Regions from separate parts of the Ensifer sp. LC384 genome, predicted to be linked through region 2. Evidence: predicted binding sites of a transcription regulator. Region 2 holds the regulator's gene; each other region holds the start of a gene.
The links. Region 2 encodes LexA, which represses DNA repair genes until DNA is damaged. Its sites were predicted from a motif close to TGTTCNNNNTGTGTTCNG; they were not measured.

Region 1 (7,571 bases), on a different contig from region 2:
CGGTTTCCCTTCTCATCACCGGCGACGAGGAAGGTCCTGCCATCAACGGCACGACGAAGCTTCTCGACTGGGCAGCCGCCAAGGGCGAGCGCTGGGATGCCTGCCTGGTCGGTGAACCGACCAATCCCGACCGGCTCGGCGACATGATCAAGATCGGCCGGCGTGGGTCGCTTTCGGGCCGGATCACCGTCAACGGCGTTCAGGGCCACGCGGCCTACCCGCATCTGGCGGACAATCCGGTGCGGGGCATCCTGCAACTGACGCAGGCGCTGATGGATCCGCCCTTCGACAACGGCACGGAAAACTTCCAGCCATCCAACCTGGAAGTGACGACGATCGACGTCGGCAACAGCGCCGTCAACGTCATTCCGGCAAAGGCGAGCGCCGCCTTCAATATCCGCTTCAACGATACCTGGACCGCCGAGAGCCTGATGGCGGAGATCGTCGCCCGGCTCGACCGCGCGGCGGCTGATGGCGCGCTGCGGGCGGGTCGCGATCCGGTCAGATACGAGATCACCTGGAACGAGCGCCCGAGCCACGTTTTCCTGACGCGCAACAATGCGCTGATCTCATCGCTGTCGGGCGCGGTCGAAGCGGTCACCGGCCAGCAGCCAAAGCTTTCGACCACCGGCGGCACCTCGGACGCGCGGTTCATCAAGGACTATTGCCCCGTCGTCGAATTCGGCCTCGTCGGCCAGACCATGCACATGGTCGACGAGCGCGTCGCCGTCGCCGACCTTGAAACGCTGACGGGCATCTACGAAACCTTCATCGCCCGATGGTTCGGCCATGCCGCCGCTTGAGGAGGTCCTGGCCTATATCAAGGGCCTCTGGCTGCTGGTCCAGGGCAATGGCGAGGGTTTCCGCTGGCTCGATTTCAGCGAGAGCGGATTGTGGCGCTCGTTTACGGCCATGCTCTGGTGCCTGCCGGCCATCGCCGTCACCTGGGCATCCTGGCGGCTTTATTATCTCTCGGCCATGCCGACCGGCACCACTGTTGGTTTCAGCTTCGTCTTCAAGCTGCTGGTCGTCGACCTCGTCAGCTGGTTGCTGCCGCTCGTCTTGATTTTCATCCTGGCGCGCCCGCTCGGCTTTGCCGCGGCCGTGGTGCCGATCGTTGTCACCACCAACTGGCTTTCCGTGCCGTTGTCCTATGCGATGGCGGTGCCGGCAGCGATCCGCCTGGTCATTCCCGGCAGCGAGGGGCTGACAAGCCTGATCTGGCTGGTGCTGCTCTTCGTCAGCATCGGCGTGCTCTTCCGGCTGCTGCGCATCATCACCGGAAACCAGGTCTTGCTCACCTCGGCGCTGACGGCGCTCTTCCTGCTGCCGTCGATGATGTTGGGCGAGGTGCTGCAGCAGTTCTTCGGCCTGATCCCGAGCTGACAAGCAACACGACAGCACCCGAAAAGTGTCGCGCGCCCTCTGCGCGCGACTGGCCATGTCTCAATAATCGACCTGCATGAAATAGAGCCCGTCAGGCGGCGCCACCGGGCCGCAGGCCTTGCGATCGCGTGCTTCGAGCACCGTCTGCAGCTCGTCCGGCGTCCACTTTCCCTCGCCCACCAGCTTCAGCGAGCCGGCGAAGGAGCGGATCTGATTGTGCAGGAAGCTCTGCGCGGTAGCGCGAATTTCGATCAGGTCGCCGGACCGGGTGACGTCGAGGCGGTCGAGCGTGCGCATCGGGCTTGTCGCCTGGCAATGGGCCGAGCGGAAGGTGGTGAAGTCGTGATGGCCGACGAGCCGCTGCGCGCCTTCATGCATCGCGTGGTGATCAAGCGGCTTCGGCACCCACCAGGCGCGCTTCGCCTCCAGCGCCAGCGGCGACTGTCGGCAGATGATCCGATAGAGGTAATGGCGGCGCAGCGCCGAAAACCGCGCGTCGAAGGCGTCGGGAACTTCCTGGGCTTCGAGGATCGAAACGCCCTCGCCGGCCATGCCCAGATGCGCATTCAGCGCATTGCGCAGCGTGTGGGGTTTCCACTGGCGCGTCAGGTCCGCATGCGCCACCTGCCCGACGGCATGCACGCCGGAATCGGTACGCCCGGCCCCGCGGATCGAGACGGTTTCGCCGGTCAGCGACAGGATCGCCTTTTCGATCGCGCCCTGAACGGAGGGGCCGTTGTCCTGCCGCTGCCAGCCGACATAGTTCGAGCCGTCATATTCGACGGTCAGTCGAAAGCGCGGCATCAGCCAACCCTCGTGCCGGCGGCGATCGGCGTGCCGCGCAGGAAATCGGCAACGGCAAGCGCCTTGCCACCCGCCCGCTGCAGCCGCGTCGGCCGGACGGCTCCTTCGCCGCAGGCAATGGTGAGATTATCGTCGAGCACGGTTCCGGCGGCCCCGTCACCGGTCACGCGCTCGGAATTCAGAACCTTGACCCGCTCCGGCTTGCCGGCGATGTCGAGCTCGAACCAGGCGCCCGGAAAGGGTGACAGGCCGCGAATGTGGTCGTGCACTTCGCGCCCCGTCCGGGCGAAATCGATGCGGGTCTCGGCCTTGCTGATCTTGGCGGCGTAGACGACGCCCGCCTCCGCCTGCTCGGTCAGCGGCAGATCATCCGCTTCGAGCTTGCCGATCGCTTCCTTCATCAGGTTAGCGCCGACCTGCATCAGCCGATCGTGAAGCTCGCCAGCCGTCATCGTCTCGCCGATCTGCACCGCCTTGGTGAGTGCGACCGGGCCGGTGTCCAGCCCCTTGTCCATCTTCATCACCATCATGCCGGTCTCATGGTCGCCGGCCATGATGGCGCGCTGGATCGGAGCCGCACCGCGCCAGCGCGGCAGGAGCGAAGCGTGGCCATTGTAGCAGCCGAGCCGCGTTCCGGTCAGGATCACCTCCGGCAGCAACAGGCCATAGGCGACGACGACGGCGACGTCGGCGTCGAACGCGCGGAAGGTCCGGCGATCGGCTTCATCCTTGAAATTGACGGGCGTGAGCACGGGAACGCCCAGCAGCTCGGCGGCCTGGTGCACCGGCGACTTCTGCAGATCGAGCCCCCGGCGTCCGCCGGGCCGCGGCGGCTGGGTGTAGACGGCAACGATCTCGTGGCCGGCTGCCGCGAGTGCGGCCAGCGTCGGCACGGAAAATTCCGGCGTACCCATGAAGATGATGCGAAGCGACAAGGCGGATACTCCGACCGTTTGAAATCAGGCCCCTTCAAACGGGTTTACGCGCCTCAAATCAAGCCCCTCGATCGCAAAGGGCTGCCGACGGCACCGTAAGGACGATCAGATCGCCTTAGAGGACGATCAGATCGCCTCGGAGGACGATCAGATCGCCTTGGCGCCGCGGGTCTTGGCGGCCTTGGTGAACTTGCGGATCACCATGTCGCGCTTGAGCTTGGAGATGTGGTCGATGAACAGCACGCCGTTCAGGTGATCGATCTCGTGCTGCAGGCAGGTCGCCAGCAGGCCATCGGCCTTGACGATCTGCTCCTTGCCGTCACGGTCGAGGTGCTTGACGGTGACCATCGCCGGGCGCTCCACTTCGGCGTAATAGTCCGGAATGGAGAGGCAGCCTTCCTCATAGACCGAGAACTCGTCGGAAGAAGCGACGATTTCGGGATTGATGAAGACGCGGGGGGTCTTCTCGTCCCCTTCCTTGGAGACGTCGAGCACCAGCATGCGCTTCGCTACGCCGATCTGGATGGCAGCGAGCCCGATGCCCGGGGCATCGTACATCGTTTCGAGCATATCGTCGGCCAGGCGACGGATGTCGGCATCGATGGTTTCGATCGGGGTCGAGACCTGACGCAGGACAGGATCGGGGAGAATGATAAGCGGCTTGATCGTCATGTTGCTCCCATAACCGATCTTTCCGTCCGGGTGCAAGAAAATTGGCGCGCACCCTGCAGACGTCCCGGCAATGTCGCCTCTCGTTAACCGCGCCGGATGAATGTTCTTGTTTTGATCTATCGTTGAAAAGAGAATCTGTTAGGCTTGCGGCATGGAACCTGCGCCAATTTCGTTCGATCAGCCCGTTTTTCTCATCGGCACCGTGCCGGTCACCGTCGCCCATCTCTGCATGGTTCTGGCCGTGCTGGCGGTCGGCTTCGTGTTGATGTCCGTTTCGCGGCGGCGGCGGGCTGGCGACGACGAGCGCCATGAACAGATGGCCATGCTTCTGGCGGCGCAAACGGAAATGCAGGGCCGCATCGCGGCGATGGCCGACGTGTTCGGCACCCGTCAGGCGGAACTGAACCAGACGCTGAGCCAGCGGATCGACGGCATGACGCACCGGATCGGCGCCTCGATCAGCGAGCAGACCAAGGCGACGCACGAAAACCTGCGGCGACTGCAGGAGCGTCTGGCGGTGATCGACACCGCCCAGAACAACATCCAGTCGCTGGCAAAGGACATGGCCGGGCTGCAAGCCATTCTTTCGAACAAGCAGACACGCGGCGCCTTTGGCCAGTCGCGCATGGAGACGATCGTCGCCGACGGCCTGCCGATGGGCGCCTTCGCCTTCCAGACGACGCTTTCCAACGGCGCCCGCCCGGACTGCACCATCCGCATGCCGAACGACCAGCCGCCACTGGTGATCGACGCGAAGTTTCCGCTCGAAGCCTGGAACGGCATGCGGGACGCGGCAACCCCGGAACGCCGCCAGCAGATGGCGCAACTCTTCCGCCGTGACATGGAGGTGCATGTCCGCGATATCGCCAGCAAATATCTGATCCCGGGTGAGACGCAGGAGACGGCATTTCTCTTCGTACCGTCCGAATCGATCTTCGCGGAGATCCACGAGCATTTCGAGGCGATCGTCCAGAAGGCGCACCGGCAGCGGATCGTCATCGTCTCGCCATCGCTGCTGCTCTTGTCGATCCAGGTGATCCAGGCGATCCTCAGGGACGCCCGCATGCGCGAGCAGGCGCACCTCATCCAGGGAGAAGTGGCGCGGCTGATGGAGGACCTGACGCGTCTCGACGAGCGGGTGCGCAAGCTGCAGGGACACTTCGCCATGAGCCAGAAGGATGTCGAAGAGATCCTCATCTCCTCGGGCAAGCTTGCGCGCCGCGGCGCCAAGATCGAAGCGCTGGAACTTGAGGCGGAAGGCGCGGCGCGGCCGGACGACGAACCGCGCCATGCCGTCGACAATCGCGTCGGGCAATTGCGCCTCAGGGTGGTTGACGAGGACTGACGGTCTCGGGCACTCTCCGGCCAAAATCAGCAATTCGACGGGACATCTTCACATGATCACTGTTTTTGGGTCCATCAACATGGACCTGATCGCCACGACCGCGCGCCTGCCGAAGCCCGGCGAAACCGTTGCCGGCTCTGGCTTTTCGACCGCCGCCGGCGGCAAGGGCGCCAACCAGGCGCTGGCCGCGCGGCGTGCCGGTGCCGCCGTTCACATGGCCGGCGCCGTCGGCTCGGACAGTTTTGCCGATGGCGCACTCGAATTGCTCCGGGAGGCCGGCGCCGACCTGTCGCTGACCAAGACTGTCGAGGAACCGACAGGCACGGCCCATATCCTCGTCGGTGGTGACGGCGAGAATGTCATCGTCGTCGTTGCCAGCGCCAACGCAACGGTCAATGAGGCCGATGCCGTTGCCGCCGTCGACGGCATGAACGCCGGCGATACCTTGATGCTGCAGCTGGAAATACCGGCGACCTCGGTCGAAAAGGCACTTGCCGAAGCCCGGCGCAAGGGCATCCGATCGGTCATCAATATCGCGCCCTTGACGCCGGAAGCGGCACGCCTCGGCCGGCTCGCCGATATCGTCATCGCCAACGAGACGGAGTTCGAACTGCTGGCCGGCAAGTCGGGCATCGAAGGTTCCGAGCGCGAAGAGGCGATGAAGAAGCTGCATGCCGAAACCGGGCATACGGTCATCGTCACGCTGGGGGCAGAAGGCGTCGTCGCAGTGCACGAGGGCGAGGTCCATCGCGCCCGGGGTCTCAAGATCGATCCGGTCGATACCGTCGGCGCCGGCGATACGTTCTGCGGCTACCTGGCCGCAAGCCTTGACGAGAAGCTGGCGTTTCACGACGCCCTCAGGCGTGCGGCGGTGGCGGGCTCGCTTGCCTGCCTCAAGCGTGGTGCGCAGCCTTCGATCCCACTTGCCTCAGAGGTAGAGCCACGCATCTGAAGTCGCGGCTTCGATCTTAAAGTGCGTTGCGATCTTTCGCTTACCGCACTTTACTGCATAATTCCTTAAATCGGAATCGATTTAAGGGCAAAATTATGCAGCAATTCAAAGTGTTACAGCGACCTTTGCGCGTCTAAATAGACGCGCGGCGCTGTAAGCTTTCGTTTTTACGCATGTCGTTATCGCAGAACCGCTGCACACTTTTGCACGACATGCCCTCACGCGCGTCATGTGAAAAAACATCGCGCGACGCGTGTTCCCTATCCTCGTCGTCCCGACGGCACAGCACGTCCGGGCGACAGCCTTGAATCAAGCCCATCGCCGGCCTTTGCGCAAACCCGACAGTCTTTGTCGCGGAGATGAAACTTCGTGCGCAGAATCTCCATCAGCGGGGCATGAATTAGCCATCGCGTTGGCCCTATCTTAAGATTTGGTCGTCTATTCAAGATCATGAGAAAGCCGGTTCCGAAGGGATGGGCAGCCTCCTTAATGCCGGTCGGCATCTGGTGCTCCATGATGGAGTTTCACCCACATTGTGAAATGCGTTCGCCGCAGGTTTCAGCCTGCGGACCTCCCAGCACGTGAGGATTTCATGTTCAAGTTCCAAGCCAAATCGCTGGCGACCAAGCTGATCGCGGTGACGGGCGGCACGATCGCGCTCGTGTTGCTCGCCTCGAACTTCGTTCTTATCTCCCAGACACAGGACCGCGTCGAAACGCTGGTGCTCGACCAGGCAAGCGGCGAAGCAAAGGCCATCGCCTCTGATATCGCCGGCGGCATCGGCGAGCTGGCAAGCGCTTCGCGCTCGATGGCCGGCATCCTTGGCCGCAGCCACGCAGAAAAATCGATGGAACGCGCCGGCGTGATCAACATCCTGCGGGCCAATCTCGAGCAGAACCCCTTCGCTTTCGGCAGCTGGTTCGCCGAAGAACCCAAGGCCTTCGACGGTCGCAAGGAGGAGGTGGCCAACAACAAGGAACTGGGCGCCAACGAGGATGGTATCTTCGCGCCCTATTGGTCCAAGAACCGCAACAACGAGATCCAGTTCTCGACCTTCCGCGCGGACTACGCTGCGGAATGGTACAGCCTTGCCGCAAAGAGCGGCAAGGGCGCGATCACCCCGCCCTATACCGCGCAGGACACCGACGTCCCGACGGCAATGAGTTCGATCGCCTATCCCGTCATGTCCAACGGCAAGCTGATCGGCGTCTCCGGCGTCGACATCTCGCTCGCCTCACTGGCGGACGGTCTTTCCAAGTTGAAGCCGTTCGATACCGGCCGCGTCTACCTGTTGTCGCAGACCGGCAAGTGGTTGGTCGCACCGATCCCGGAGCTTTTGCTCAAGGGTTATGACGGCGAAGGCAACGAGATCGTCAAGAACGCGCTGGCTTCCGGTACGTCGGGCGTCATCAAGAACCTGTCCTACGACGGCAACGAGCCGTTCGACCGCGTCGTCTATCCCTTCGCCGTTTCCGGC
Region 2 (7,571 bases):
CCTCCATCGTCATCAATTTGGCAAGCGAGGCGGGCGGAACGGGCTCGTTCTCGGCGCGGGAAAACAGGACGGTGCCGGTTTCGGCATCCACCAGCAGGATCTGCTTCGCCTTGGTGTCGAACGCCACCGGCTGCGTCTGGGCCGCCGCAGCACCCGCGAGCAACGCCGCACAGCAGAACGCGACCGAAAGCATCTTCAAGCGCATGGGAAACTCCGGTTTCCCATTGGGCATAGCAGCGTCGTCAGAATGGCACAACGCACGGGATTACCGGATCGACCCGGATCTGCCTTGGCGCTTGGCATGGGCAACGATGGATTCGGGTGTAAGCGGATTGGTCTCGACCATGATCGCTTCAAACGGCGATTCCGCATCGCTTACCCGCACTTCCACGTAGGCGGCCGCATAGGCCATGTTGCCGTCTGGCACCGGAATGTATTCCGGCCGCTCGCGCGGTATCGGCCCGATGTCCGGCAGCATGACGAACTCGTTCAGCGACTGCGGTGCAGCAAACTGCGGGACAGGCGCAGCAAGGGCCGTGATCGGGCCACCGGTATCAAGCGATGACTTTGATGGAATGGTCAGCGTTCCCAACTGGTTGCGCATCGGCTCATTCGAGGCAACCATCACGCCGGTCGCGATCTGGCCTTCCGGCATGACGCCGGGGCTGCGATCGCCCTTGGTGACATAGGACGCCATCAGATATGGCATATCGTTGCCTTCGAGCGGTGCGCGGCCGACATATTGCACACGAACTTTGGCGCTGCCCTTCTGCTTGATATCGAGCAGATCTGCTGTTTTCGACGATACGTCGATGATACGGCCGTACTCATAAGGACCGCGATCGTTCACGCGAACGATGACCGATGTGCCGTTTTCCGTATTGGTAACGCGCGCATAGCTCGGCAACGGGAATGTCGGATGGGCCGCCGAAAGATGGAGCTTGTCATAGACTTCGCCATTGGCGGTTAAGCGACCGTGGAAAGCCGAGCCGTACCAGGACGCGACACCTGTTTTGTTGTAGCCGAAATCTTCCTTCGGCTGATACCACTTGCCCTTGACCTGATAGGCCTTGCCGACTTGGAATCGGCCGCCGCCCTTCGGGATATTCTTGCCGGTGGCGACACGGGGGCTTGCCTTCACGCCGTAAACCGACTCGGCGAAGTATTCTTTGCTTCTCGGCTTGCTCTTCTTGATACTGGACGTGGATCCGCAAGCCGCAAGCGTTGCGCAAAGCACGGGAACCGCCGCAAGGCGCAGTCCCTTGATCAGATATGCCGCATTTTTACTGGATGTCATCTGTCCCACAACATCATTCGAACAAGCCGTACTCGAAACCTTCCACTCTTGCCCCCAGCGGAAATCTCGGCGTCCCGAAACGGAACAGTCGAGTAATCATGACAGCAACAAGGCAAAATTGCGAACCGGCGAATGGCCAGCCGCCCGAAATCTCCAGTTATGGTTTACGAATGGTTATGGCGACGAAGTGAGCAGCGGATCCGCTGAGAAAATCTTGCAGCCCGCGCATGTTAAATCTTGCAAAGCGGCAAGGCTTCGCGCAATAACGCCCTGCCCGGAGGAGTGGCCGAGCGGTTTAAGGCACCGGTCTTGAAAACCGGCGTGCGTGAAAGCGTACCGTGGGTTCGAATCCCACCTCCTCCGCCATCGACTGCCTCATTTTTCTCCACCCGTTACTGAGTTGCACCGCCAAGCAGGTGTTCCGACCGCGGCCGCATACCAGTTTTGCGGGCAACGCCCGCCATCGCAGCAACACAGGCGCGTGCAATTGCCAACCTGCAGCCAGGTCCGCTTGCCATCCCGGATGATTTGAGGGAGAATCCGATTCCGGCCCCTCGAGGCCTGGGCAATCTCCCACAACTGGAGAAAACCATGCCTCTTAAATATCTGATGACAGCCGCTTTTCTCGCTGTTCTGACGCTTTCCGGATGTGCAAGCACCGGCGATGCGAACACAACCTATGCGCAATGGCAGGGGCCATTGCCCGTGCCCGATCCGTCTGCCGCAAGTCCGGGCGGTTTCCGTCTCAGCTACTGAGTTTCATGACAGCAGCGCGCATCCAATACGACAGGCCAATGGCGCGGTAGCGCGTTAGACCTGCTGCATGATTTCCCCCTGTAGCAATCGGCTCCGAACGGAGCCCGTGCACGCGGTCGCTCTGCACTCCATAGTGCTTGGGGATGTAACTTGCGGTTCGCGCAAGACCCTTCAAACATTTGCTCTCGCTGGCTTCAAAGCTGCGAAGCGCACCTGCTGGTCTGCTAGCCGAAAAAGGCAAGGACTGCCGTTGTCCGACGCGGTGCCACATGCAAATCGCCTTGCATCCAATCGCAAGCACTGACTCCCATTTCATTAGGGAGGCTTGATGTATTGGTCATCCAACAGTCAAGGAACTGAGCGATGCCCACTTTCATCATCGAGCGCGACGTGCCAGGCGCTGACAAGCTCAGTCAGGACGACCTCTGTGCACTGTCGGCGAAATCCAATGCTGTCGTCGCCGATCTCGGCGTGCCGTACACATGGATCACGAGCTATGTCGCCGGCGACAAGCTCTATTGCGTCCACGAGGCACCGAGCGCCGACGTCATTCGCGAACACGCCGAACGCGGCGGGTTTCCGGCCAACAGAATAACGGAAGTCGCCGCCGTGATCGGGCCTTCGACAGCATCTCAAGGACGCGGCAAATAGCCGAAGCGGTGTTATAATCACCGCGGGCGGGACATCGGCGTCATGACACCCCCGAATCGCCGCCCGGGCCAATGCTCCCCGCGCGCCGTCATTGACTTCCGGCGGCATCAATGCAGGCTAGTCTGCCGGTCATTCGGCGCCCATGAGGGTTCCCCGGCACACCTTTTCAAGGAGACGATCATGGCAAAGGGTCAAGTGCGAAGTAACCGCGAGGTTAGAAAACCCAAGAAGGACAAGGCCGTCAAAGCCGCCGTTACGACAGAAGGCTCACAGGTGAAGCTGGCAGGCAGCAGCTTTTCGCTCGGCAAGAAAGACAAGAAATAGGACAACCGCCTCTAACCTCTCGAACCAAATAGTCGGGAGAGTTTTGTCAGTGACCAGTTGGACTGGGGGTGCACGTCTCCGCACACCCTGCGTGACTGGTCGCCGCAATGCCAGAAACCCCAGCACGCTTGCACGTCGCGCGCCCCCCCTGAAATGCAAAGATCATTGCGGGCGGCAGCACTGGCCAATCGCTTCCCATGTCTGCTGCCAGGCCTGATCGGCCGGCGACACGCCGCATGTGGTAGGCGTCGGAAGATCGAGAACGCCGACACGCACCCTGTTCATGCAAATCTTTGTGCCTTCCCTGCCACACCGTGAGCAGCCGTCATCACCTTTGGCAAAGAACTGTTGAACACGGCACAGTGCCCGGCATGCTTGCTGGACTTTGGAACGAAAGCGCGGTTCACATCGTTAACCAAACTATCGGCACCACCTCTGATCTAGCGGACGTTCACCGTGCTTGCAGCCTTGCTTATCGCCTCGATTATCGCATCGCCTAACATCGCCCTCAGCGCTGCTACGGTCGACGACCTGCAAGCCGATTTCGAAACCGCCGTGCCCTGCCAGCAGATCGATGGCCGGAACGTTTGGAAGGGAACGATCGCCTACTATATCCAGTCCTTCGTCTATCAAGGCGACACGCCCGTAGCGACCGACGCGGCGGACGCCGTCCTGCCGGAGGACAACTCGGCTGAGACCGTCAAGGAGTTCGAGGACGCCTGTTCCGCCACGCAGCCGGCTTGAACCACTCTCTCCTTCGCGACGCTCGCCCAGCAATCGCTCAATGCCAGTCTATTTCCACTTCGCTCCATCGACGGTGGCGCAACCGAGCGGCGTTGCGAGAGGTAAGCTTGAGCCGGTCACAACCCCAAAGATTGATCGGCCCCGGCATTGCCGCATTCAACGCGATGCCGACTTCGTCGAACGGACTCTCCCTGTTGTCCACATATTGATACCAGCGGAACCCAAGGACCGCGGTCGCCGGAACAACGATCGTCAGCAGGATTCGAACCAGCTTCTTCATTGCACCCTCATTGCGTAAACGGAACGAGGCATATCGGCGCCTTGCGGCACGCGCAGCGTCTAGTTGGCCGATGCGCGCACGCTTGATCCCACATTCACGGAATTTTAGGCACTTGCGGAACACATATGGAACAGATAGTGTCTGTTCTTGATTTGTTTCACGCTTCTGGAGCGACTTGCCATGCTGACCCGCAAGCAACAGGAATTGCTTCTTTTCATCCACGAACGAATGAAGGAATCGGGTGTGCCGCCGTCTTTCGACGAGATGAAGGATGCACTCGACCTGGCTTCAAAGTCGGGCATTCACCGGCTTATTACGGCGCTGGAGGAACGCGGTTTCATACGCCGTCTTCCCAACCGCGCCAGAGCGCTCGAGGTCATCAAGCTGCCGGAAGCCTATGCAGCAAGCGCCCAACCCCGTCGCGGGTTTTCCCCGAGCGTCATCGAGGGCAGCCTCGGGAAGCCGCCGGCCCCTGCCCCCGCCGCGAAAGCGCCGCCGGTTGCTGACAACAGCTCCGTGTCGGTTCCGGTTATGGGACGCATTGCCGCCGGCGTTCCGATCTCGGCGATACAGAACAACACTCACGACATCTCCGTTCCGCTCGATATGATCGGCAGCGGCGAGCACTATGCCCTTGAAGTGAAGGGCGATTCGATGATCGAGGCCGGCATCTTCGATGGCGATACGGTGATCATCCGCAATGCCACCTCGGCCAATCCCGGCGACATCATCGTCGCGCTCGTCGATGATGAGGAAGCAACGCTGAAGCGCTTCCGGCGCAAGGGCGCGTCGATTGCGCTCGAGGCGGCCAATCCGGCCTACGAGACGCGTATTTTCGGCCCCGACCGCGTCAAGATTCAGGGCAAGCTCGTTGGCTTGATCCGCCGCTACCACTAAGCCTTGCTCAAGCCAGCTGCCTTCGTGCTGGCCTGCCTTCCTCTTCCTTGAACGTCTCGCCACCTTGGGGTAGCGAGACGGGCATCTCCAACTCGTGCGGCTTGCACGCTCGAAAAATGTTACTGGTGAATCGAGTACTCGCCCAGTTCGCAGAGGTCCTGCGTGTCTTCAGTCGTGTCGAGACCGGAGCCTTCTTCGAATTCAAAGCGCATGTCGTATTTGCAGACATCACGTCCGTCGGCGATGGTGATTTCCATGCTTTCGCCCGGATTGAGTACCTGCCGCCCGAAGACGTCGTCCTCCCACTGATCAACACCGACCGGCGACGTGTAGAAGTTCGTCAGAACCGCTTCCGTCTTGTTCTTCAGCTGAAAGACGAGATCCTCAGCGCTTGCGGTGGCCGTCGACGCGGCAAGAACGGCAAGAGCAGTCAGGGCGATCTTACATTTCATTTTATGTCATCTCCTCCATTGTCGGTTTTGTTTGACACTACCTGTACGGGTCGTGCCGCCGGAATATTCATTCCCGAACCCGTCTAGAGACAATATTCCTTGCACTGACAATACCAGCCGAGTCACCATTTCGGGGTGTGTCCTTGGCAGGCCATGCAGGTTGACGCCTGTTCGCGCGCACGGCAACGCGGATGGGCCACGACCGACTTATGGCGCGGCTTATCTTCAAACCCATGCTCGCCGTAAGCAGGGGCTGGCGGGTGTCATCGCTCGCCGCATCACCCCACCCCACCCCACTATCTCCACCGTGTGCGGCGCAGTCGTCTGCGTAAGGTAGATTTAACCCAGCAATCAATTCCCAGGGAGTGGACGCCGGGCCAATGGGGCCATCGTCGCACAGGCATCGGCAATCGGTCGGCGACTAGCTTTGCCGGGCAAGATGCCGAGCGCGCACGCCTCGCCACGGCGGCGGGGCCGCCCGCTTTAGTTGGGACGGAATCGGCAAGCAATTGCTGGCGGTCGAGGATAACGAAGCAGGAGGAACGGGGAACAAATTCCCACATATAGAAAAAGCGTGGCAGGTGCTGCAATTGAGCACCCTGAATTACAACGCAAAATCAAATAATTAGGTGTGGCTTTGGAGGCCTCGCCCGGAATTGAACCGGGGTACAAGGATTTGCAGTCCTCTGCGTCACCACTCCGCCACGAGGCCTCACCGACTGAGATTATCAAGTCGTGGCGAGCGTTTAGAATGAATATAGACAGAGTGCAAGAGGGTTCATTCTGAATGCGATCCTTTTTTCATCCTGAACAAGCGTTTCCATTCCGTTCTGTGGATTGCGGCTGCATGCCCCAGCCCTACCCTCTTTTTCGAGAAGAACGGATATGATCATTCGAGCCCCGGTCCTCCCCCGCGGAACGACAAGGCAGTTGACCGGCGCCGTCTGCGAACACGGCGCGCAGAGTCGGACGAATAGACATCCTGGGCCGTCCGGTGCCAGCTTCGCACGCAGCGCCGCCGCTCAGACTTTCACACCTCATGAAGATTCGACGTGTTTGGCTGCCGCCCGATGACGGCAACATTTTCTCGCTGGACGTTTTTCCGGCGCATCGCCGACAGGTTTTGAGCCGCAGCGCCGGATCGCTCCTTCACGGCCGCGGAGGCGCTTTCGCCAGGATCTAGCACCACGGCGTTGACCGTCCCTTCCAGGGGCGAACCAGGCCTTCCGAGACGAGAATGTTACCGAGCGAACGGCCGTCGCGCATCACCACGCGCAGCTTCTCGCTGGTCTTGTCGTCGTCCCTGCCGATCGCTTCGATCAGCCTGAAATCTCCAGAGTTCAACAGTTCACGCAATCGCTGCTTGGCGTAAAAGCCGCGTGCGCGCTCGCCATCGCAACTTGCCTGCTTGATTCGCGGGGCGTCGATATCGGCGACGCGGATCGCTTCACCTTGATAGCGGAACGTGGCACCGTCGATGACGCAGTTGTCGTTGCGGATACCGCAGAAATAGAACTGATTCGCCTTGGCCTGGAGGGCTGCTGGCTGCGCGACAGGGCGCTCAATCGGTGTTGGCGCGGCCAACCCGACGTTGACTGCGGGTATCGGTCCGTCGACAGGCTTCGCCTTGTGTGCGGCCGGCGGCACGGCGGCACGAACCTGTGCTTTCGGCCGATCTTCCGCTCTGGATGTCGATGTAGACTTGGGTGCCGATGCGAACACACCCGAAACGCCCGGCAAATCCGGCAATTGTCCGCGGTGGTCATAGGCAACGACGCCACCGACTGTCAGCACAGCGGCGAGATACCAGGGCAGCATGCCGCCTTGCTTTTTTGTCCGGCTGCCGCGGCGACGCCCGCGGCGTGTCGTGGTCTTACCCATTCCACCCCATCCTTGATCCGGCCGGCATTATGCTGCCGATCCGTTGCCGAATGGTTTTCACCGACAGCCCGAAAGCGGGAGTTTGAATTTGAGTGCACGACCTTTGGGATGGCGCAACGGAGTACGGCGGCCCACGAGCTTTTCACTCCGAAGGTGCTACGCGCAGATCGTCGCCGCAAAGCGCGGCAACGTTCAAGAGCGTATCGGCAACAAAGGCAAACTGCCCGCCAAGCAAACTCCACGACCATGAACCGGTGTGGACGAGCCGATAGGCCAGACTTGCCCTCCC
Region 3 (7,571 bases), on a different contig from region 2:
GTGCGTCCGGTCGAGCGCTTCGACAGTTCCTTGGCGAGCTTGACGCGCTGGGCTTCGCCGCCCGACAGCGTGTTTGCCTGCTGGCCGACCTTGATATAGCCAAGCCCCACCTGGTTCAGCGTCACCAGCTTGTCGCGCACGGCAGGAACGGCAGCAAAGAACTCCACGCCTTCCTCGACCGTCATGTCGAGCACGTCGGCGATCGACTTGCCCTTGAAGTGCACGTCCAGCGTTTCGCGGTTGTAGCGCTTGCCGTGGCAGACGTCGCAGGTGACGTAGACATCCGGCAGGAAGTGCATCTCGATCTTGATGACGCCGTCGCCCTGGCAGGCTTCGCAGCGCCCGCCCTTGACGTTGAAAGAGAAGCGGCCGGGCTGGTAGCCGCGGGCCTTGGCTTCCGGCAGCCCGGCGAACCAGTCGCGGATCGGGGTGAAGGCGCCGGTATAGGTGGCCGGGTTGGAGCGCGGCGTGCGGCCAATCGGCGACTGGTCGATGTCGATCACCTTGTCGATGTGCTCGAAGCCGTCGATACGGTCATGCTCGGCCGGGTTTTCGCGGGCACCCATGATACGACGGGCGGCTGCCTTGTAGAGCGTCTCGATCAGGAACGTGGACTTGCCGCCACCCGACACGCCGGTAACGGCCGTGAAAATGCCAAGCGGAATGGACGCCGTGACATTCTTCAGGTTATTGGCCCGCGCACCGACGACGGCGATTTCCTTTTTCTTCTTCGGCTTGCGGCGCTCGCTCGGCACGGCAACCGACAACTCGCCGGAGAGATATTTTCCGGTCAGCGACTTCGGATTCGAGATGACGTCCGCGGGCGACCCTTGCGCGATAACCTCGCCGCCGTGGATGCCGGCCGCCGGGCCGATATCGACGACATAGTCGGCGGTCAGGATCGCGTCTTCATCATGTTCGACGACGATGACGGTATTACCGATGTCGCGGAGGTGGCGCAGCGTATCGAGCAGGCGAGCGTTGTCGCGCTGATGCAGGCCGATCGACGGTTCGTCCAGCACGTAAAGCACGCCCGTCAGGCCGGAGCCGATCTGCGATGCCAGGCGAATGCGCTGGCTCTCGCCGCCCGACAGTGTGCCGGAGTTACGCGACAGGCTGAGATATTCGAGGCCAACGTCGTTGAGGAAGCGCAGGCGATCGCGGATCTCCTTGAGAATGCGAACCGCTATCTCGTTCTGCTTGGTGTTGAGATGCGCCGGCAGAGCCTCGAACCAGTCACGGGCGACGCGGATCGACATCTCGGTGACCTGACCGATATGCAGCGTGTCGATCTTGACCGCGAGCGCTTCCGGTTTCAGGCGGAAGCCGGCGCAGGCCGGGCAGGGGGCTGCCGACATATAGCGCTCGATCTCCTCGCGCGCCCAGGCGCTGTCGGTTTCCTTCCAGCGGCGCTCGAGGTTGGGCACGATGCCCTCGAAATTCTTGGTGGTGTTGTAGGAGCGGGCACCATCTTCATAGTGGAAGACGATCTTCTCCTCCGTGCCATGCAAGATGGCTTTCTGCGCGTCGGCAGACAGCTCGCTCCAGCGATTGCCGAGCTTGAAGCCGAAAACCTTGCCAAGCGCTTCCAGCGTCTGGTTGTAGTAGGGCGACGATGATTTCGCCCAGGGCGCGATCGCGCCGTCGCGCAGCGTCCTGTTGTCTTCAGGCACGATCAGCGCTTCGTCGATCTTCTGCTGGCTGCCGAGACCATCGCAGGTCGGGCAGGCGCCGAAAGGATTGTTGAACGAGAACAGGCGTGGCTCGATCTCGGAAATCGTAAAGCCGGAGACCGGGCAGGCGAATTTTTCCGAAAACAGCACGCGCTGGTGGGTTTCGTTGAGCGATTTGTTGGCCGAGCCGCCGGCAGCCGTTTCTTCCGGCGGCAGCGCCTTGTCGGCAAATTCGGCGACGGCAAGACCATCGGCCAGCGTCAGGCAGGTTTCCAGGCTGTCGGCCAGGCGCGAGGCAAGATCGGGCCGCACGACGACACGGTCGACGACCACGTCGATGTCGTGCTTGTACTTCTTGTCGAGCGCCGGAACCTCGGCGATTTCGTAGAAGGTGCCGTCGACCTTGACGCGCTGAAAACCCTTCTTCATCAGTTCGGCGAGTTCCTTCTTGTACTCGCCCTTGCGACCGCGCACGAGCGGCGCAAGGATATAAAGGCGCGTTCCTTCGCCGAAGGCGAGAACCCGGTCGACCATCTGGCTGACCGTCTGGCTCTCGATCGGCAACCCGGTCGCCGGCGAATAGGGCACACCGACGCGCGCGAAAAGCAGACGCATGTAGTCGTAGATCTCGGTCACGGTTCCGACGGTCGAGCGCGGGTTGCGCGAGGTCGTCTTCTGCTCGATCGAAATCGCCGGCGACAGGCCGTCGATCTGGTCGACATCCGGCTTCTGCATCATCTCGAGGAATTGGCGCGCATAGGCCGACAGGCTCTCGACGTAGCGGCGCTGGCCTTCGGCATAGATCGTATCAAAGGCAAGCGACGACTTGCCGGAGCCTGAAAGCCCGGTCATCACGATCAGCTTGTTGCGCGGCAGATCGAGGTCGATGCCCTTGAGATTGTGCTCGCGCGCGCCACGAATGGAGATGGTCTTGAGTTCGCTCATCGGAAGCCAGCTTTTGCATGTCGGTTGAAAGCCCCCTATGTAATGACGCTAACGCCCATGTCGAGGCGCAATCGGCAAAACTGGTGGCCATTTCGATTCGGTTGACAGGATCATAGTGAAATATTAGAACAAAGAAAGAACAAACAACGCGCAAATCGACCAAATCTGTTGTGGATTATGTATGATGCGGGGCGTATCCGCAGCGGCGGACCGCTAAGATGTGCGTTCTTGAAATTCGAAAGCCGTGCCGGTGGCGCGGCAAAACCACGGGAAAAGCAATATGGCTGGTAGTGTCAACAAGGTAATCTTGGTCGGCAACGTCGGGGCGGACCCGGAAATCCGGCGCACGCAGGACGGCCGGCCGATCGCCAACCTGCGCATTGCCACATCGGAGACCTGGCGCGACCGCAACAGCGGCGAACGTCGCGAGAAAACCGAATGGCACACCGTCGTCGTCTTCAACGAAGGCCTGTGCAAGGTCGTCGAGCAATACGTCAAGAAGGGCGCCAAGCTCTATATCGAAGGTGCGCTGCAGACCCGCAAATGGCAGGACCAGACCGGCAACGACCGTTACTCGACGGAAGTCGTGCTGCAGGGCTTCAACTCGACGCTGACGATGCTTGACGGTCGCGGCGAGGGCGGTGGCTCCGGCGTCAGCCGTGGCGGTTCGAGTGACTTCGGTGGCGGCGGTGGTGGCTACGACGACTACGACCAGCAGCCGCGCCAGTCCTCCGGTGGCGGACGCTCCGGCGGCGGCCAGGGTGGTCAGGGCAGCCAGGGTGGGGGCAACTTCTCGCGCGACCTGGACGACGACATCCCGTTCTGAGCCACGCCTCAGCGATCTGCCGTCGCGGAAGCACTGTGGCGACCAGCCTCAGACGATGCGGGTCTTGGTTTGGCAATATCGTGACATTGAAGAAGGGCCGGGAAACCGGCCCTTACGCCGTTGACGAACCTCGCCTCTGTGCAACACGCGGATCGCCAAAAGCTCCTCTCTTTGCGTCATGCTCGGGCTTGACCCGAGCATCCAGCGCCCCCTGGCCCTTGCGCCGTGGCGACAGGGTTGGATCCTCGGGTCAAGCCCGAGGATGACGGCAGAACGGTCGGACGGCGAAATCAGCTTTGTCATCAATCTCGGGCCGACATACGCCGGCCCTTCTTGCGTTCAAACGAAAGCCTCGGCCAGCCAACGTCGCAATGGCCTCAGATCGCCATTGCCGATTTCACGCCATCAACGACGAACTGAACCGCCAATGCCGCCAGGATAACGCCGAGCAGGCGGGTGAGGATTGCCCGGCCGGTGACGCCGAGAAAGCGGTCGATGCGTTCGGCGATAACAAGGGCCAGGAAGAGGCTGACCATCGACAGCGCGATGACGATCAGCAGCTGCGTGCGCTCGACCGCGGTCGGGAACGAGCCGGCGAGCAGGATCGTCGCAGAGATCGCGCCCGGTCCGGCAATCAGCGGCAGGGCGAGCGGGAACACGGCGATATTGTGGATGTGGTCCTTGACGGTGGCGTTTTCGCCGGTCTTTTCCTTCCGCTCCTGACGCTTCTCGAAAATCATCTCAAACGAGATCCAGAACAACAGCAGGCCGCCGGCGATGCGGAAGGCGCCGATGGAGATGCCGAGCAGACCGAGAATGCCGTTGCCGAATACGGCGAAGGCGGCAAGGATGAAGAAGGCGATCAGCGAGCCGCGCGTCGCGACCTGAAACCGTTCCTGCCGGCTGAGGCCGACCGTGAGGCTCAGAAAGATCGGGGCAAGGCCCGGCGGATCGAGCGTAACGAGCAGCGTGGTGAGTGCGTTGACCAGCAGGTCGACATTGAACATCCGTTTCCCCTTCCGGATTGTCACCCCGAGTTTTCCCGGTGGCGGATCGGCATTGTTAGGCAAGCGGAGGGGGCTTGGGAAGGGGTCGGTGGCCAAAGCTTAAGCAATAGCTTAATGAGGATGTGACGGAACCTTCTCACAGCCGTTCAGGCCGGGCAGCCGACTTTGTCGCCAGCACTTCCGATTTACGCTGCAATGCCCTAGAAAAGCCTGCTCCGACGGCAAAAGACTGTTCACAACCACGGGCCAAAATTGGCGCTTCCAGGCGCATTCGGCTATAAATATCCGACTGATTCTGAACAAAGATCGTGATCACAATTGACTGAGCAAAGCACTCCCGGCGGCGGAAAGACTCCGCCAGGCATCGAGCCGATTTCCATCATCGAGGAAATGCAGCGGTCCTATCTCGATTACGCCATGAGCGTCATCGTCAGCCGCGCGCTTCCAGATGTGCGTGACGGTCTGAAACCCGTTCATCGCCGCATCCTCTACGGGATGAGCGAACTCGGCATCGACTGGAACAAGAAGTACGTCAAATGCGCCCGTGTCACCGGCGACGTGATGGGTAAATACCACCCACACGGCAACTCGGCGATCTACGATGCGCTGGCGCGCATGGCCCAGGACTGGTCGCTGCGGCTGCCGCTGATCGACGGCCAAGGCAACTTCGGTTCCGTCGACGGCGACCCGCCGGCGGCAGAACGCTACACCGAATGCCGCCTGCAGAAGGCCGCGCACTCGCTGCTTGACGACCTCGACAAGGAAACGGTCGATTTCCGCGACAACTACGACGGCACGCTGAGCGAGCCGGTGGTGGTGCCCGCGAAGTTCCCGAACCTGCTCGTCAACGGCGCCGGCGGCATCGCGGTCGGCATGGCGACCAACATTCCGCCGCACAACCTCGTCGAAGTCATCAACGGCTGCGTGGCGCTGATCGACAATCCGGCGATCGAATTGCCGGAGTTGATGGAAATCATCCCAGGGCCTGACTTCCCGACCGGCGCGCTCATTCTCGGCCGCTCGGGCATCCGCTCGGCCTATGAGACCGGCCGCGGCTCGGTCATCATGCGCGGCCGTGCCCATATCGAGCCGATGCGCGGCGACCGCGAGCAGATCATCATCACCGAAATCCCCTATCAGGTGAACAAGGCGACAATGATCGAGAAGATGGCCGAACTGGTGCGCGACAAGCGCATCGAAGGCATCTCGGATCTGCGCGACGAGTCGGACCGTCAGGGCTATCGCGTCGTCGTCGAGCTCAAGCGCGACGCCAATGCCGACGTCATCCTGAACCAGCTTTACCGTTACACGCCGCTGCAGTCGTCCTTCGGCTGCAATATGGTGGCGCTCAACGGCGGCAAGCCGGAACAGATGACGCTCCTCGACATGCTGCGGGCCTTCGTCTCCTTCCGCGAGGAAGTCGTTAGCCGGAGAACGAAATACCTGCTGCGCAAGGCGCGTGACCGCGCCCACGTCCTGGTCGGCCTCGCCATCGCGGTTGCCAATATCGACGAAGTGATCAAGTTGATCCGGCATGCGCCCGATCCGCAGACCGCACGCGAACAGTTGATGGAGCGCCGCTGGCCGGCACATGACGTCGACAGCCTCATCCGGCTGATCGACGATCCGCGTCACCGGATCAACGAAGACAACACCTACAATCTGTCGGAAGAGCAGGCGCGCGCCATCCTCGACCTGCGTCTGCAGCGCCTGACCGCGCTCGGTCGCGACGAAATCGGCGACGAACTCAACAAGATCGGCGAGGAAATCAAGGATTACCTCGATATCCTGTCGTCGCGCCTTCGCATCATGACCATCGTCAAGGACGAACTCACCGCCGTTCGCGAGGAATTCGGCACGCCGCGTCGCAGCGAGATCGCCGAAGGCGGTCCCGACATGGACGACGAGGACCTGATCGCCCGCGAAGACATGGTCGTGACCGTCTCGCACCTCGGCTACATCAAGCGCGTGCCGTTGACGACCTATCGTGCGCAGCGTCGTGGCGGCAAGGGCCGCTCCGGCATGGCAACCAGGGACGAGGACTTCGTTACCCGGCTATTCGTTGCCAATACTCATACGCCGGTTCTGTTCTTCTCCTCGCGTGGCATCGTCTACAAGGAGAAGGTCTGGCGTCTGCCGATCGGCACGCCGCAGTCGCGCGGCAAGGCGCTGATCAACATGCTGCCGCTGGAACCCGGCGAACGCATCACGACGATCATGCCGCTGCCCGAGGACGAAACGACGTGGGAAAACCTCGACGTCATGTTCTCGACGACCCGTGGCACGGTTCGCCGCAACAAGCTGTCCGACTTCGTCCAGGTCAATCGCAACGGCAAGATCGCGATGAAGCTGGAGGAAGATGGCGACGAGATTCTCTCGGTCGACACCTGCACCGAACATGACGACGTCATGCTGACGACGGCGCTCGGCCAGTGCATCCGCTTCCCCGTCGACGACGTGCGCGTCTTTGCCGGCCGCAATTCGATCGGGGTGCGCGGCATCAACCTTGGCGATGGCGACCGCATCATCTCGATGGCCATCCTCGGCCATGTCGACGCCGAGCCATGGGAACGGGCAGCCTATCTGAAGCGCGCAGCCGCCGAGCGGCGCACGACGAACGGCGAAGAGGAAGAAATCGCTCTGGTCGGCGAGGAAGTCACCGAAGGCGGCGAACTCACCAACGAGCGCTACGAAGAGCTGAAGGCGCGCGAACAGTTCGTGCTGACGGTTTCGGAAAAGGGCTTCGGCAAGCGTTCGTCCTCCTACGATTTCCGCACCTCGGGTCGCGGCGGCAAGGGCATCCGCGCCACCGATACCTCGAAGACGGCAGAAATCGGCGTGCTCGTCGCGGCCTTCCCGATCGAAGACAACGACCAGATCATGCTCGTTTCCGATGGCGGCCAGCTGATCCGCGTGCCGATCAATGGTGTTCGGCTCGCCAGCCGCGCCACCAAGGGCGTGACGATCTTCTCGACGGCCAAGGACGAAAAGGTCGTCTCGGTCGAACGCATCAGCGAACCGGAAGGCGACGAAGAGGGCGAGGACCTGGTGGCTGCGGAAAACGGCGCATCGGAAACGCCTGAAGCCGAAGCCTGACAGACCGCTCCAACCAACTGAAAA

Region 1: BC363_RS05995 (DNA recombination protein RmuC) is a predicted target of LexA. The motif match lies at 3,899-3,916, and genes of this name have one in related genera.
Region 3: uvrA (excinuclease ABC subunit UvrA) is a predicted target of LexA. The motif match lies at 2,743-2,760, and genes of this name have one in related genera.

Annotation. Positions count from the first base shown of each region.
Region 1 is NZ_MBST01000004.1:155,908-163,478, reverse strand. It holds gene dapE (succinyl-diaminopimelate desuccinylase) at 1-803, shown strand, start outside; gene BC363_RS06015 (hypothetical protein) at 790-1,386, shown strand; gene truA (tRNA pseudouridine(38-40) synthase TruA) at 1,447-2,190, opposite strand; gene fmt (methionyl-tRNA formyltransferase) at 2,190-3,125, opposite strand; gene def (peptide deformylase) at 3,273-3,797, opposite strand; gene BC363_RS05995 (DNA recombination protein RmuC) at 3,949-5,142, shown strand; gene BC363_RS05990 (ribokinase) at 5,195-6,094, shown strand; gene BC363_RS05985 (methyl-accepting chemotaxis protein) at 6,687-7,571, shown strand, end outside.
Region 2 is NZ_MBST01000015.1:114,444-122,014, reverse strand. It holds gene BC363_RS13915 (D-alanyl-D-alanine carboxypeptidase family protein) at 1-205, opposite strand, end outside; gene BC363_RS13910 (septal ring lytic transglycosylase RlpA family protein) at 266-1,297, opposite strand; tRNA gene BC363_RS13905 (tRNA-Ser) at 1,574-1,663, shown strand; gene BC363_RS35435 (hypothetical protein) at 1,889-2,053, shown strand; gene BC363_RS13900 (DUF4242 domain-containing protein) at 2,417-2,704, shown strand; gene BC363_RS35430 (hypothetical protein) at 2,885-3,028, shown strand; gene BC363_RS13895 (hypothetical protein) at 3,485-3,772, shown strand; gene BC363_RS13890 (hypothetical protein) at 3,810-4,052, opposite strand; gene lexA (transcriptional repressor LexA) at 4,233-4,949, shown strand; gene BC363_RS13880 (hypothetical protein) at 5,069-5,401, opposite strand; tRNA gene BC363_RS13875 (tRNA-Cys) at 6,040-6,113, opposite strand; gene BC363_RS13870 (thermonuclease family protein) at 6,581-7,282, opposite strand.
Region 3 is NZ_MBST01000045.1:260,958-268,528, forward strand. It holds gene uvrA (excinuclease ABC subunit UvrA) at 1-2,618, opposite strand, end outside; gene BC363_RS26460 (single-stranded DNA-binding protein) at 2,899-3,444, shown strand; gene BC363_RS26465 (MarC family protein) at 3,822-4,451, opposite strand; gene gyrA (DNA gyrase subunit A) at 4,770-7,547, shown strand.